One region of the Klenkia sesuvii genome, then DNA from elsewhere that is predicted to be linked to it. Evidence: predicted binding sites of a transcription regulator. Region 1 holds the regulator's gene; the other holds the start of a gene.
The links. Region 1 encodes LexA, which represses DNA repair genes until DNA is damaged. Its sites were predicted from a motif close to TCGAACANNTGTTCGA; they were not measured.
Positions count from the first base shown of each region.

Region 1 (7,067 bases):
GGACCGGGTGCAAGGAGCGTGCGGAGCTGGTGGCGCGGTGACCGGACGACGTCGGGTGGGACACGAGCCGGTCGGAGGTGCATCGGGCGGCTGCGACGGGGAGGGCGCAGCACGCGGTCGGTGAGGTGGCGGGTCGGCGGTCAGTCGGCGGGGACGACGGCGCTGTGCGGGGCGGCGTGCGGGGCGGCTCCGCCGCGCGGGATGACTGGAGGCGGCAGGTCGGCCGAGGCGATCTCGGCCACCGAGGCCGCCTTGGCCCGCATCTCGGCGATCTCCTTCTCGAAGTCGGCCGCCGAGGTGAAGGAGCGGTAGACGCTGGCGAACCGCAGGTAGGCCACCTCGTCGAGGTCGCGCAGCGGGCGCAGGATGGCCAGCCCGACGTCGTGGCTGGGCACCTCGGCCGACCCGCTGCAGCGCACGGCGTCCTCGACCTGGGCGGCCAGCACCGCCAGCTGGTCCTCGTCGACCGGGCGGCCCTGGCAGGCGCGCCGCACGCCGGCGATGACCTTGGCGCGGTTGAACGGCTCGGTCACCCCGCTGCGCTTGACGACGGCGAGCACCGCCTCCTCCACCGTGGTGAACCGGCGACCGCACCCGGGACAGGAGCGGCGGCGACGCGTCGTCGCGCCCTCATCGGTCTCGCGGGAGTCGACGACCCGGCTGTCGGGGTTGTGGCAGAACGGGCAGCGCACCGGGTGGTCTCCTCCCTGCGACGGGCTCCCTGTGGACCCCGCGGGGGACATCCGGTGGACGACCTCGGGGAAACCTGGGGAACAGCATGTGGACGGAACGACATCTCTGTAACTACTAGATGTTGTGGTCAGACTAGCTCCGCACCCCTACAGGTGCGCAACTCCGTACCGGCGTGTCGTCTTCCCCGGACGCGTACCCGCAGGTGGACGCCACGGAGCACGCCAGCGGTCCCACCCGCCCCACGCCGACCACAGCTCCTGCCAAGACCGGGCACCGCACGTGGCACCGCCACGCCGGCGCGCTCGGCGGCGTCGCTGCGGGGTCACGGCAGCAGCAGCACCTGGCCCGGCACCAGCGAGGCATCGGTGAGCCCGTTGACCTCCTGCAGGGCGTCGACCACCGCGCGCGGGTCGACGTCGGGCGCGATCGACTGGGCGATCGACCACAGGGTGTCGCCGCTGTGCACCACGACGCTGGACCGCCCGGCCAGCTCGAGCGCCGGCTCGTCGGCCGACCCCAGCACCGCGGACCCGACGACCGCGGACACGGCCACGACGGCGCCGACCCCGAGCCCGGCCAGCACCCGCCGGCCGCGGCGGGTCAACCGCACCGGCGCCTGCGCGGCGCGCTGCGGCGGCTGTGCGATGCGCGGTCGGGCCACCGGCCTCGGTCGCAGTCCGACGACGTCAGCCGACCCCGGACGCAGCGGGAGCTTGGTTGCCCCACCCGCCGGGACCGTCGACGCCGCCACCAGCGCGCGACCGGCGGGGTGGTTGCCCCGGCGCCGGACGGCGGCGGGCGCCGGGGCAGGAGCGGGGGCAGGGGCAGGGGCAGGGGCAGGGGTAGGGGCAGGGACGGTGTGCAGGTGGGGCGCGGTACCGGCCATGGTGGGTCACTCCTGTCGCTCGTCCGGACCCCCACGCGGGGCCCGGCACGCTCGAACGGCTGTTCGATCGAACGTCTGTCCGATGTCTACCGCACCCCTCCGACAAAATCGAGATGACACGGGTGGAACTTCGAACACGTGTTTGAACTGGCGGCCGCGAGGCGTTACGGTGCGTACTGATCAACCCCTGATCGATCCACCGCTCGATCGACCTGGTCGGCCCACCGGTCCCCGGACCGCAGCCGGTCGACCGCACAGCACGGTCGCGCCACCGCGACCGACGAGGAGGACACGTGGCCAGCTCGGGAGACACCCCCGGCGGGACGAGCACCGGCAAGCGCACCGCGCGGTCGAGGGCGGGCACGTCCTCGACGTCCGGCACGGCCGAGGCCGACCGCGGCTCGGTGCGCGAGTTCCCCGAGCGCGGGGAGGCCGGCGACGGCCTCACGCAGCGCCAGCGACGCGTGCTGGAGGTCATCCGCGACTCGGTGGAGCGTCGCGGCTACCCGCCGAGCGTGCGCGAGATCGGCGAGGCCGTCGGGCTGTCCTCGGCCTCCTCGGTCGCCCACCAGCTGTCGGTGCTGCAGAAGAAGGGCTGGTTGCGCCGCGACCCCAACCGGCCCCGCGCGCTCGACGTCCGGCTGCCCGGCGACCACCCCGAGGCCGACCCCTCCGGCGCGGGCCTGGCGGCCACCGGGGCGGGTTCGGGCGTCGACGACCCCCGCGTCCCCGCACCGACCTACGTGCCGCTCGTGGGCCGCATCGCCGCTGGTGGGCCCGTGCTCGCCGAGCAGGCGGTCGAGGAGGTCTTCCCGCTCCCGCGGGAGCTGGTGGGCGAGGGCACGCTGTTCATGCTCAAGGTGACCGGTGAGTCCATGGTCGACGCCGCGATCTGCGACGGCGACTGGGTCGTCGTCCGCCAGCAGGCGACCGCGGAGAACGGCGAGATCGTCGCGGCCATGATCGACGGCGAGGCCACCGTCAAGACCTACAAGAGGCGGGACGGGCACGTGTGGTTGCTGCCGCACAACCCTGCCTTCGAGCCCATCCCCGGTGACGACGCCACGGTGCTCGGCCGCGTCGTCACGGTCCTGCGCCGGGTCTGACCCGGCGCCGGGTCGGCCTCCGTCAGCGCCGGCGGAGTCGGCCCACGCCGGCGACCAGCACGGCCGCGGCGACCACGGCGATCGCCCCGGCGGTCCACGGCGACAGGCGGGGCCGGGCCGGGTCGGTCGCCGTGCCGGCGACGGCCGGGTCGGTCCCTGCCGTCGCCGCGGCCGGGGACAACGCCCCCACGGCCGGCAGCAGGGTCAGTGCGGCCGGGAGACCCTCGCCGGTCACCAGCAGGCTGCGCCCGTCGGCGGCGAACGCGATCGCCTCGCCCTGGGGGGCCTCGGGCAGAGCCACCCGCACCGGCGGTGCGGCCAGCGCGCCGACGACGTCGGACCCGGCCATCGACCACACGTACGCGTCGGTGTAGGTCCGCAGCGCCAGCAGGGCGCCGTCGGGGCTGACGGCGCCACCGGTGACCATGAGCTGCCCCGCCCGACCGACCGGCCCGCCGGGGGTGCCGGTCAGGGTGAAGGACAGGTCGGCCACCTTCTCCATCGGCACGGCCGCCTCGGCGTCCAGCGCCTGGGCGGGGCGGTAGACGGCGCTGGCGCCGAGCACCTCCTTGGTCACCAGGTAGGGCGTGCCGTCCGGGGCCAGCAGCAGTGCCTCCGCGTCGTGCGGGCCGTCCGGGTAGGTCAGGCGGTACACCGGCGAGCTGCCGTCGGGGCGCAGGGCGATGAGGGCCACGGTGGTCCGGCCCAGACGGTTGTCCCCCGTGTCGGCCACCCACACCGTGCCGTCGGCTCCCAGCGCGAGGTCCTCGGGGTCGTAGGGGTCGACCGCGGCGGTCCGCTCGCCCACCACCGCGCACGCGCCGTCGAGCTCGTGCACCACCACCGAGTCCCCGCCGTCGTTCATCGCGAGGGTGGTCGACCCGGCGACCGCCAGACCCGACATCTCCGGCAACCGGGCGTCGGTCACCGAGCAGACGTCGGTGGGGTCGCCGAACAGGACCGTCTCCTCGGCGGCCGCCGTCTGCACCTCGGGTCCCGGGGACCCGGCGGCGAGGAACGAACCCGGCAGGAACGGCCCGGCCAGGACGGCGGCGCTGAGCGCGGCCGCGGTCAGCACCGACCGGGGCCACGACCGCCGGGCCGTGGCCTCAGGCAGCGGTTCGCCGTCGAGGAGCACGTACGAAGCGTGACAGCACGGTTGCGTCGAGTGCATGCACCACGCCCAGCAGGACCATGCCCACGGCAGCTCCCACGAGTGCATCGGTGACCCAGTGGAAGTTCAGCGCCACCATGGCCACACCCGTCACACCCGGGCCGACCACGGCGAGCAGCCAGAACGCGCGCTGCGCCGCCGCCGGCAACGCGAAGTCGACCGCCTGCCAGCGCGCCACACCCCACATCAGCACGGCGTTGGCCACGTGCCCGGAGGGGTAGGACGCGCCGTCGCGGTGGAAGAAGGACCCCGGGTAGGCGGGCGCGGTGCGGCCCGTGCCGTACTTGAACCCGTAGACGACCGCGGTCAGCAACACGAGGGCCACCAGCACCCGCACCAGGGGCAGCAGGCTCCGCCGGCGCACCGCGATCCACCCCACCAACCCGGCCAGCACCACGAGGATGGTGACCCGACCGCCGGCCTGGGTGAGCACCCAGACCGGCCAGTAGGCGGCGGAGTCGCGCAGGCCCCAGTCGCTGACCACCTCCGACACGCGCAGGTCCATCCGCTCCAGCGCGCCCCGGCCGAGCAGGTCGACGGTGACCAGCACCGTGACCAGCACGCCGAGGCCGACGGCCCACCACGCCGGCCGGCCGGGACCGATGACCGCGGGTGCGCGCCGAGCGGGCGCCTCGGCCCTCGGGGTGCTCACGCCGTCACGGTACCGCCCGGCCGTGACCTCCCCGTGACCTCGCTGAGCGCCGGGTCCGGTGGGACGGCGGGGACCGCACCTCAGGACCGGGCGGCGCCGAACTCACCGAGCGCGGCGGCCAGGGCGCCGTCCACCCGGGCGTGCAGCCGGGTGCCCTCGGCGCAGAACTCCTCGCTGAGCACCTCGCCGTCGGCGTGCACCCGGGAGACCAGGTCGCCCCGGTCGAAGGGCACGAGCACGTCGACGTCGACGTCGGGGTGCGGCAGGCGCCCGGCGATGACCTCCCGCAGCTCGGCCACGCCCTCACCGGTGGCCGCCGAGACCCACTGGGCCCCCGGCAGCGCCTGGCGGAGCGCCAGGACGTCGTCGGGCGCCATCGCGTCGACCTTGTTCACCACGACCAGCTCGGGCACCGCGGCCGCGTCGATCTCCGACAGCACCACGTGCACGGCGTCGATCTGGCCGAGCGGGTCGGGGTCGGAGCCGTCGACGACGTGCACCAGCAGGTCGGCGGCCGCCACCTCCTCCAGGGTCGACCGGAACGCGTCGACCAGCTGGTGGGGCAGGTGGCGGACGAAGCCGACGGTGTCGGTGAGCGTGTAGTCCCGGCCGTCGGGGGTCTGCGCCCGACGCACCGTGGGGTCCAGGGTGGCGAACAGCGCGTCCTGCACCAGCACGCCGGCGTCGGTGAGCCGGTTCAGCAGGCTGGACTTGCCGGCGTTGGTGTAACCGGCGATGGCGACCGAGGGCACCTTGTTGCGGTCCCGCCCCGACCGCTGGGTGGCCCGGGCGGTGGCCATCCCGGCGATCTCGCGGCGCAGTTTGCTCACCCGGGCGCGGATCCGCCGACGGTCGGTCTCGATCTTGGTCTCACCCGGGCCGCGGGTGCCGATGCCCCCACCGCCGGCGACGCGGCCACCGGCCTGCCGGGACAGCGACTCACCCCAGCCGCGCAGCCGCGGCAGCATGTACTGCATCTGGGCGAGCTCGACCTGCGCCTTGCCCTCCCGGGACGAGGCGTGCTGGGCGAAGATGTCCAGGATCAGGGCGGTGCGGTCGACCACCTTGACCTTGAGGATCTTCTCCAGCTGGTTGAGCTGGCCGGGGGTGAGCTCGCCGTCGCAGATGACAGTGTCCGCGCCGGTCGCGGCCACGACCTCGCGGATCTCGGCGGCCTTGCCCGAGCCCACGTAGGTGCCCGCGTCGGGCTTGTCGCGGCGCTGGCTCACCGCCTCGAGCACCTGCGACCCGGCGGTCTCGGCCAGGGCGGCGAGCTCGGCCAGCGAACGGTCGGCGTCGGCCGCCGTCCCCTCGGTCCAGACTCCGACCAGCACGACGCGCTCCAGGCGCAGCTGGCGGTACTCGACCTCGGTGACGTCGTCCAGTTCGGTCGACAACCCGGCCACCCGCCGGAGCGCGCCGCGCTCCTCGAGGGCGTAGCTGCCGGTGGTGTCGTCCGGGGCGTCCCACTGCCCGCGCGGCGCGGGGCGGGGATCGGTCGGGACGGCGGTGGGCACGGCGGCCTTGGCGGCGCGTGCGGCGGCGTCCTCGAGAACGGCCCGGTTCTGTGCTGTGGTCATCGTCTCCCAGCGTGACACGCCCCCGCGGTGGGGAGCACCTTGATTCCTCCCTGCACAACCGGCACAGGGCCCCCGCTCATTCCTGCGGGTGGACCCGAGGTGGACCGACCACCGTTCCCCGTCCGCGCCGCGCCGCGCCGCGCCCGGCGCGCGGCACGCCCGGGGACCAAAGGAATTGCCCCTCCCGAGCACCGGGTCCAGGCTGCCCGCCATGACCAGCCTCTGGCGGCACCACGACTTCCGGCAGCTGTGGGTGGCCGAGACCGCCAGCCACGTCGGCACCCAGGTCGTGGGGGTCGCCCTGCCCGTCGTCGCGGTCGCCGTGCTGGCCGCGACGCCGCTGGAGATGGGTGTCCTGACGGCACTGGAGACCGCCGCCTTCCTGCTCGTGGCCCTGCCGGCGGGGGCCTGGGTGGACCGCTGGCGGCGACAGCGCGTCCTGGTGCGGGCCGACACCGTGCGGGCGGCGGCGCTGGCCACCATCCCGGTCGCCTACCTGCTGGACGCCCTCACCCTCGGGCAGCTCTGAGCCGTCGCCGCCGTCGTCGGCACGGCCACGGTGTTCTTCGACGTGGCCTACCAGAGCTACCTACCCACCATCGTCGACCGCAGCCAGCTCACCGACGGCAACGGCAAGCTGGAGATCAGCCGCGCGGTGGCCCAGGTCGCCGGTCCAGGCCTCACCGGGGTGCTGCTGCGCGTGCTCGCCGCCCCGGTGCTCGTCGTGGTGACCGCCGTCGGCTACCTGCTGTCGGCGTTCTTCGTCAGCCGGATCCGGCAGACCGACGTCGTCCCCGACCGGTCCTCCCGCCGGCGCCTGCGGACAGAGATCGCCGAGGGGCTGGGCTTCGTCGCCCGGCACCGCCTGCTGCGCCGGATCGTGGCCTGCACGGGCACCGGCAACCTGTTCGGCGCGATCACCGACACCCTGCTCGCCCTCTACGTGCTGCGCACGCTGGGCCTGTCGGAGTCCACC
Region 1 is NZ_JBAPLU010000012.1:66,938-74,004, forward strand. Features, by position in the region: gene nrdR (transcriptional regulator NrdR) at 141-692, opposite strand; gene TEK04_RS13055 (LysM peptidoglycan-binding domain-containing protein) at 1,016-1,354, opposite strand; gene lexA (transcriptional repressor LexA) at 1,873-2,685, shown strand; gene TEK04_RS13065 (hypothetical protein) at 2,708-3,823, opposite strand; gene TEK04_RS13070 (phosphatase PAP2 family protein) at 3,795-4,511, opposite strand; gene hflX (GTPase HflX) at 4,592-6,091, opposite strand; gene TEK04_RS13080 (MFS transporter) at 6,303-6,620, shown strand; partial or broken gene TEK04_RS13085 (MFS transporter) at 6,636-7,067, shown strand, end outside.

Region 2 (7,067 bases), on a different contig from region 1:
TCGACCATGCCGGTGGCCTGCATGAGCGCGTATGCCGTGGTCGGTCCGACGAAGGCGAAGCCGCGCCGCTTCAGCTCCTTCGCCAACGCCGTCGACTCGGGTGTGGAGGCCGGGACGTCGGCCAGGGTGGCCGGGTTCGGGCGCGGCGGCGGGGCGTAGGACCACAGCAGCTCCGACAGCCCCTGCGGCACGCGCTGCGCAGCCCGCGCGTTGCGCAGCGCGGCCTCGATCTTCGCCCGGTTGCGGACGATGCCGGCGTCGGCCATCAACCGCTCGACGTCGGCGTCCCCGAACTCCGCCACCGCGTCGATCGCGAACCCGGCGAACGCGGCCCGGAAGGCCGGCCGCTTGCGCAGGATCGTGATCCACGACAGGCCGCTCTGGAACGCCTCGAGGCACAGCCGCTCGAACAGGGCGTCGTCGCCGCGCAGCGGCACCCCCCACTCCTCGTCGTGGTAGGCGACGTAGTCGGGGGTGCTGGTCGCCCAGGCGCAGCGTTCGGGTTCCACGGCGGCGAAGCTAGCGGCACCCACCGACAGGTCACTCGGGCCGGCTGAAGAGCCAGGCCGACGCGGCCAGCAGCAGACCACCGACGCCGGCGACCACGACGACGTCCAGCCAGATCGGCACCGCCCAGCCGCCCCACCGCAGCGCGACCTCGGCGGCCGCGGCGTCGCCGCCGTCGACCACGCCGAGGACGACGCGGCGGACGGCGTCGACCCCGTAGGTGATCGGGTTGACCAGGGCCAGCCCGTGCAGCCAGGCCGGAAGCGCACCGGTGACCGGGAAGAACGCCCCGGACAGGAACATCAGCGGCGCGAGCAGCAGCTGCACCCGGGGCATCACGGTCTGGATCTGGTCGGCCCGCACCGCGATGAGCAGTCCCAGCGAGGTGAGCGTGAAGGCGACCACGAACAGCAGCACGAAGACCGTGAGCAGCATCAGCGGGTCGTAGGGCACCCCGACCGCGCCGGCCAGCGCCAGCAGCACCAGCGCCTGCAGGCTCGCCACGGTCGCCCCGCCGAGGGCCTTGCCGAGCACGATCGACGTGCGCCGCACCGGGGCCACGAGCATCTCGCGCAGGAACCCCAGCTCGCGGTCCCACACGATGGAGATGGCCGAGAACACCGCGGTGAACATGACCGAGGTGGCGAGCACGCCGGGGAACAGGAACGTCGAGTAGTCGGTGCCGCCGAAGGTGCCCGCGCCGATGCTCGCGCCCAGGCCCTTGCCGAGCACGAACAGGAACAGCAGCGGCTGGGCGAACGAGGAGAGGATCCGGCCGCGGTCGGCGCGGAAGCGGATGAGCTCGCGCTGCCACACGACCTTCACCGCGCGCAGCTCGTGCGCCGGCCCGCGGGTGGCGACCTGCACCGGGGCGACGGTGGTGGTCATCGGGGTCGCCCCTTCCCGCCGGGGGCGGCGGCTTGTCGGTCGGCGAGGCGAGCGCCGGTGTAGGCCAGGAAGACGTCGTCCAGGCTCGGCCTCGTCACGCTCACCGAGCGCACGGTGAGCCCCAGCTCGAACAGCCGGGGCACGAACTGCTCGCCGTCCGGGGTGAGCACGACCAGCGCGCCCTCCTCCCGCACGGTCTCCGCGCCCAGCCGGTCCCGGACCAGGGCCTCGGCGGCGTCGTCGTCGGTGGTGACGACCCGCACCCGGTCGTGGCCGACGCTGGCCTTGAGCGCGGCCGGGGAGTCCAGCGCACCGACCCGCCCGCCGTCGACGATGGCGATGCGGTCGCAGCGCTCGGCCTCGTCCATGTAGTGCGTGGTGAGGAAGACGGTGATGTCCTCCTCAGCCCGCAGCCGGTCGACGTAGTCCCACAGGCCGGCGCGGGACTCGGGGTCCAGGCCGATGGTGGGCTCGTCGAGGAACAGCACGCGCGGGGAGTGCATGAGGCCGCGGGCGATCTCCAGCCGCCGCTTCATGCCGCCGGAGAACGTGTTCACCACCGCCGAGCGCCGCTCGGCCAGCCCGACCATCTCCAGGACCGCGTCGAGCCGGGGCCCGACGCTCGCCCTGGCCATGCCGTAGATCTCGGCGTGGAAGCGCAGGTTCTGCTCCGCGGTCAGGTGCCCGTCGAGCGTCGTCTCCTGGAAGACCAGCCCGATGTGGCGCCGGACGTCGTCCCGCTCGCGGATGACGTCGAACCCGGCCACCTGGGCCGAACCGCCGGTGGGCCGGACCAATGTGCAGAGGATCTTGATGGTCGTGGACTTGCCGGCGCCGTTCGGGCCCAGGAACCCGAACAACTCGCCGGCCGGGACGTCGAGGTCGATGCCGCGCACCGCCTCGACGTCCGAGCGCTTCCCCTTGCCGGGGTAAGTCTTCACGAGACCGCGGACCTGCACGGCGGGCGCACGGTCGACCCCACCTAGGCGAGTCCCTAACGCTGTTAGAGGCATGCGCCAACCATGCTCTAACGGCGTTAGGGTGTCAAGCATGCCGCTCACCAGGGACGACGTCGTGCGCGAGGCGGTCGAGGTGATCGACGCCAACGGCCTGGCCGGTCTGACGCTGCGCGGGCTGGCGAAGCGACTGGGGGTCAGCGCGCCGACGCTGTACTGGCACGTCACGGACAAGCGGCACCTGCTGGACCTGGTCGCCGAGAACGTGCTCGCCGAGCTGCCCGCCCGCCGCGCCCCCGCCGAGGGCGAGCCGGTTCTCGACTGGCTCGCCGACGGCATCCGGGTGCGCCGCGCGGCGCTGCTCGCGCACCGGGACAGCGTGCTGGTGGTGGCAGGCAACCGGCCCACCGAGGACGCCTTGCCCGAGATCGAGCGGACCATCGCCGCCCTCGTGGGGGCCGGGCTGGCGCCGGGCGAAGCGGTGCAGGTGCTGACCGCACTCGGTTCGTTCCTGCTCGGCGACGTCCTGGAGACCCAGGCCGCGCTCGACCGCCCGCCGGGCGACGTCCGCCCCCCGCACACCGAGTACCCCCACCTCGTGGCGGCGACCGAGGGGTTCGGCGACGACGACGAGCGGTTCGAGACCGGGTTGGCACTCATGCTGGACGGACTTCGGGCCCGGTTGGCCACCCGCGCTGCGCCCGGGAGCGCGGCGACCTAGCGTTCATCGTCGTGCGCATCCTCGTCACCGGCGGAGCCGGGTTCATCGGCTCCCACGTCGTCGCCGCCCACCTCGACGCCGGGCACGAGGTGCGGGTGCTGGACGCGCTGCTGCCCGCCGTCCACCCCGTCTACCCCGACGGCCCGCCCGGGCTCGACGGCGTCGAGCTGGTGGTGGGCGACGTCCGCGACCCCGCGACGGTCGACCGGGTGCTGCGCGGCGTCGACGCGGTCAACCACCAGGCGGCCATGGTCGGCCTGGGCATCGACGTCCAGGACATGCCCCAGTACGCCGGCATCAACGACCTGGGGACGGCGGTGCTGCTGGCCGGGATGGCCCGCGCCGACGTCGGGCAGCTGGTGTTCGCCAGCTCCATGGTGGTCTACGGCGAGGGCCGCTACGAGTGCGCCGAGCACGGGGTGGTGGCCGCCGCGCCGCGTCGCCGTCCCGACCTCGACGCGGGGGTCTTCGACCCGCCGTGCCCGGTCTGCGGTCGGCCGCTGGCGTGGGGCCGGGTGGGCGAGGAGACCGCCCCCGACCCGCGCAACACCTACGCCGCGACCAAGCTGGCGCAGGAGCACCTGTCGTCGGCGTGGGCGCGCTCGACGGGTGGCACGGCCGTGGGCCTGCGGTACCACAACGTGTACGGCCCCCGGATGCCCCGCGACACCTTCTACGCCGGGGTGGCGTCGATCTTCCGTTCGTCCCTGGAGGGTGGCCGGCCCCCGCAGGTGTACGAGGACGGTGGCCAGATGCGCGACTTCGTGCACGTCACCGATGTCGCGCAGGCGAACCTGAGGGCCTACGAGAACCCGCCGGAGGAGTCGACGCTGCGCACCTACAACGTCGCCAGCGGCACCCCGCACACCGTCGGCGACATGGCCGCCGCGCTGGCCGAGGCGTTCGGCGGACCAGCGCCCGAGGTCACCGGGCAGTACCGCATCGGCGACGTGCGCCACGTGGTGGCCAGCCCGGCGCGGGCCCAGGACGAGCTCGGCTACGCCGCTGCCGTGTCGTTCGAGGACGGCATGCGCGAGTTCGCCACCGCCCTCCTGCGCGCCGCGCCGCAGCAGCCCTGATCGCAGGTCGGCGTTTCCGCGGAAACGCCGACGCGCAGTTCTGTCGGTGCCGCGTGCCATCGTTCGCTCAAGTGTTCGAACTGAGCGGGAGGTGGTCTGCGATGCCGACGGTGCTGCAGGAGAAGAGCACGGTGACCGACCTCGGTGCGCCTGAGGTCGTCGACGGGGTGCGTGTGCCGCCGACGAAGGAGTGGGAGCCCGACCGGGCCGAGGACGCCGTCCCGCTGCCCGAGCTCGCCACCCGGTTGTGCGCCGGCGCCGTGGCCATCTCCGCTGCCACGGCAGCCTGGTTGCTGCTGGTGGCCGAGTTCGACCGCCGCCGTGGCTGGGTGGTGCCCGGGGTCACGTCGTGCGCCCAGTGGTTGTCCTGGCAGTGCGGCATCAGCCCCGGCACCGCCCGCGACCACGTCCGTCTCGCTCGCACCCTCCCCGCCCTCCCCGCCGTCACCGAGCAGCTACGGTCCGGCCGCATCTCCTACGCCAAGGCCCGCGCCATCGCCCGTGTCGCCGACGCCGGCAGCGAGGAGATGCTGCTCCGCCTCGCCGAGCACTGCACGGCCGCTCAACTGGACAAGGTCGTGGCCGGCTGGCGCCGCTCCGACGCCACCCAGACCGAACATGCACGAGTCCGCAGCGAGACCGCCGAGGCCGAAGCCCGCGCCGAGGCCCTCGCCGACGGCGCCACCGAGGACGACGCCGCGGCCGCCGGCCGCGAAGCCGCAGCCGCGGTCTGGCTCGCCGCCTGGCCCGACGGCGCCGACCCCAACCGCCCGGTCCCGCAGTGGGAGCAACGGTTCGACTGGCACGACGAGGGTGACGGCAGCGTGACCCTGCGGCTGCGCCTGTCCGCCGAGGACGCCGCCGAACTGATCGGCCTGGTCGAGCACCGCGCCGAGGTACTCACCCGCCGCGAACGCATCACCCGCAACCGTTCGGCCGACAACGGCACCGAACGGGACGCCGAGGCGGAGCAGGTGGCCCCGGACTGGTCCGACTGGGTCGCCGGCGACGACCTGCCCGACGACCGCACGACCGGCGGCGGCCCGCACATGGCAGCCATCCGCCGCGCCCGGGTCACCGTCGCCCGGACCTCAGCTTTGCTCGACCTGGGACGAGCTGGCGCCGGGGCAGTCGACACCCAGCCCGGCGACCCAGCCCGCCGCGAGGTCGTCGTCCGGGTCGACGCCGCGGTACTGGCCGACGACGCCGCAGCCGGCCAAGCCGCCATCGACGGCGTCGCCGCCCTCACCCCCGCGCAGGCCCGCCGCCTGGCCTGCGACGCCGCGCTCACCGTCGTCCTGGTCGAGGACGGCCAGGTGCTGGCCAGCGGCCGCACCCGCCGCTTCGCCACCACAGCGCAACGCCGCGCCCTACTGGTCCGTGACCGCGGCTGCGCCCGGCCCGGTTGCGCCGAGACCCGCCCCGAACGCCTGCACGCCCACCACCTGGTCAGCTGGCTGGCCGGCGGCCGCACCGACGTCGACAACCTCGTCCTGCTCTGCGACCGCTGCCACGGCCTCGTCCACGACCTCGACCTCGCCCTGTGCCGCACCGACGACGGCCGGCTCGCGGCCACCACCTCGGACGGCACGCCCGTGTGGGCCCCCGCCGAACCCGGCCGCGAACCACGACCGCTGCCGCACGACGGCCTGCCACCCGTCTGGCAGGCCAACGGCGAGCGCCTGGGCATCGGCTACGCCCTCGGCGTCCTCCTCGACAACCGAGCCGTCCTCCGCCAGCAGCAGACCTCCCGACTTCGCGCCGAAGCAGCCTGAGACGTAGGTGCGTTCCCGCGGAAACGCCCCGCCGTCGTCAGTCGACCTGCAACGGCGCCACACCGAGCAGAGGCATTCGCGCCAGCACCTCGTCGTCGGCCGCGAGTGCGACCGCCCCCACCACACCATCGGGCGCCGGCTCGACGTAGACAGGGCCGGTGAGCTCACGGGAGTCGATGACCTCTCCACCGGCCCCGGTCAGCTGTACCTCGGCCGTTCCCACGGGCGGGACGACGACCAGCTGGTTGCCGAGGCTCCGGCCGTCGGCGAGCGCCGTGAGGTCGCACCGCATGGCCACGAGCAGCCGGTCGACGTCGGTACCGGCAGGCAGGATGGCCTGGGCGCAGGGCGCGACGGTCACGAAGGTGTCGCCCGCCTGCTGTTCGCTCCCGACGGCCCCGACGACCACCGTGGCACCCGACGGCAGTCGGACCGTGACGACGGCGGACGTGGCCGCGAGGTTCGCGTTCCCGATGGGTCCACCCCACCGCACGCCCACCACCACTGCGGAGGGCGCAAGGCCGAGACGGTTGAGCACTTCCTGGGCCATCATCCGCACCAGCGACTGCTCGGGGTCTCCCGCTGCGGCGGCGAGCGCTGCGGAGAGGTCGAGCTGTTCAGCGGTCCCTTCCTGGGCCTCCTGTCCGCCTACGACGGTCTGGTCGACGACCACAGCGCCGTTGCGGACGACCCGGATCCTCGCTGTGCCGAGCCCCGCTCCCTCGACGACCCCCGTTCCGTCGGCCTCGGCGACGTCGACGAACGGGGCCGCGACGATCGACCCATCGGCCGCGATGTCCTGGCGGGCAGAGACCTCGATGGCGTCCCCAGGGCGCCCGATGAGCAGTAGCTGCGACCCCGTGTACATCGATGCCCAGGACGGGTCGACCGGGGTGGCATCGCCGGCGGCGACGAGGTCCGGCACGGCCGCACCGCTGGGCCCCTCCCACCAGATGCCGCGCCACCCGCCGTCCTGCCACCCGACCACGAGGGCGGTGACCCCGTCCACACCGTCGGCCGCGTAGACGACCGAACGCGTCTCGACCGGCGGACCGGCGTACTCCGCGAGCGAGCTCCAGGGTCGCTCCAGCAGGGCCTGCAGGTAGGCCGGATCACCCGCGAGACCACCGCGGGTGGGGAG
Region 2 is NZ_JBAPLU010000002.1:155,497-162,563, forward strand. Features, by position in the region: gene TEK04_RS02590 (DNA-3-methyladenine glycosylase I) at 1-509, opposite strand, end outside; gene TEK04_RS02595 (ABC transporter permease) at 541-1,395, opposite strand; gene TEK04_RS02600 (ATP-binding cassette domain-containing protein) at 1,392-2,336, opposite strand; gene TEK04_RS02605 (TetR/AcrR family transcriptional regulator C-terminal domain-containing protein) at 2,446-3,072, shown strand; gene TEK04_RS02610 (NAD-dependent epimerase/dehydratase family protein) at 3,084-4,151, shown strand; gene TEK04_RS02615 (HNH endonuclease signature motif containing protein) at 4,253-5,926, shown strand; gene TEK04_RS02620 (hypothetical protein) at 5,964-6,851, opposite strand.
Region 2: TEK04_RS02615 (HNH endonuclease signature motif containing protein) is a predicted target of LexA. The motif match lies at 4,215-4,230, and genes of this name have one in related genera.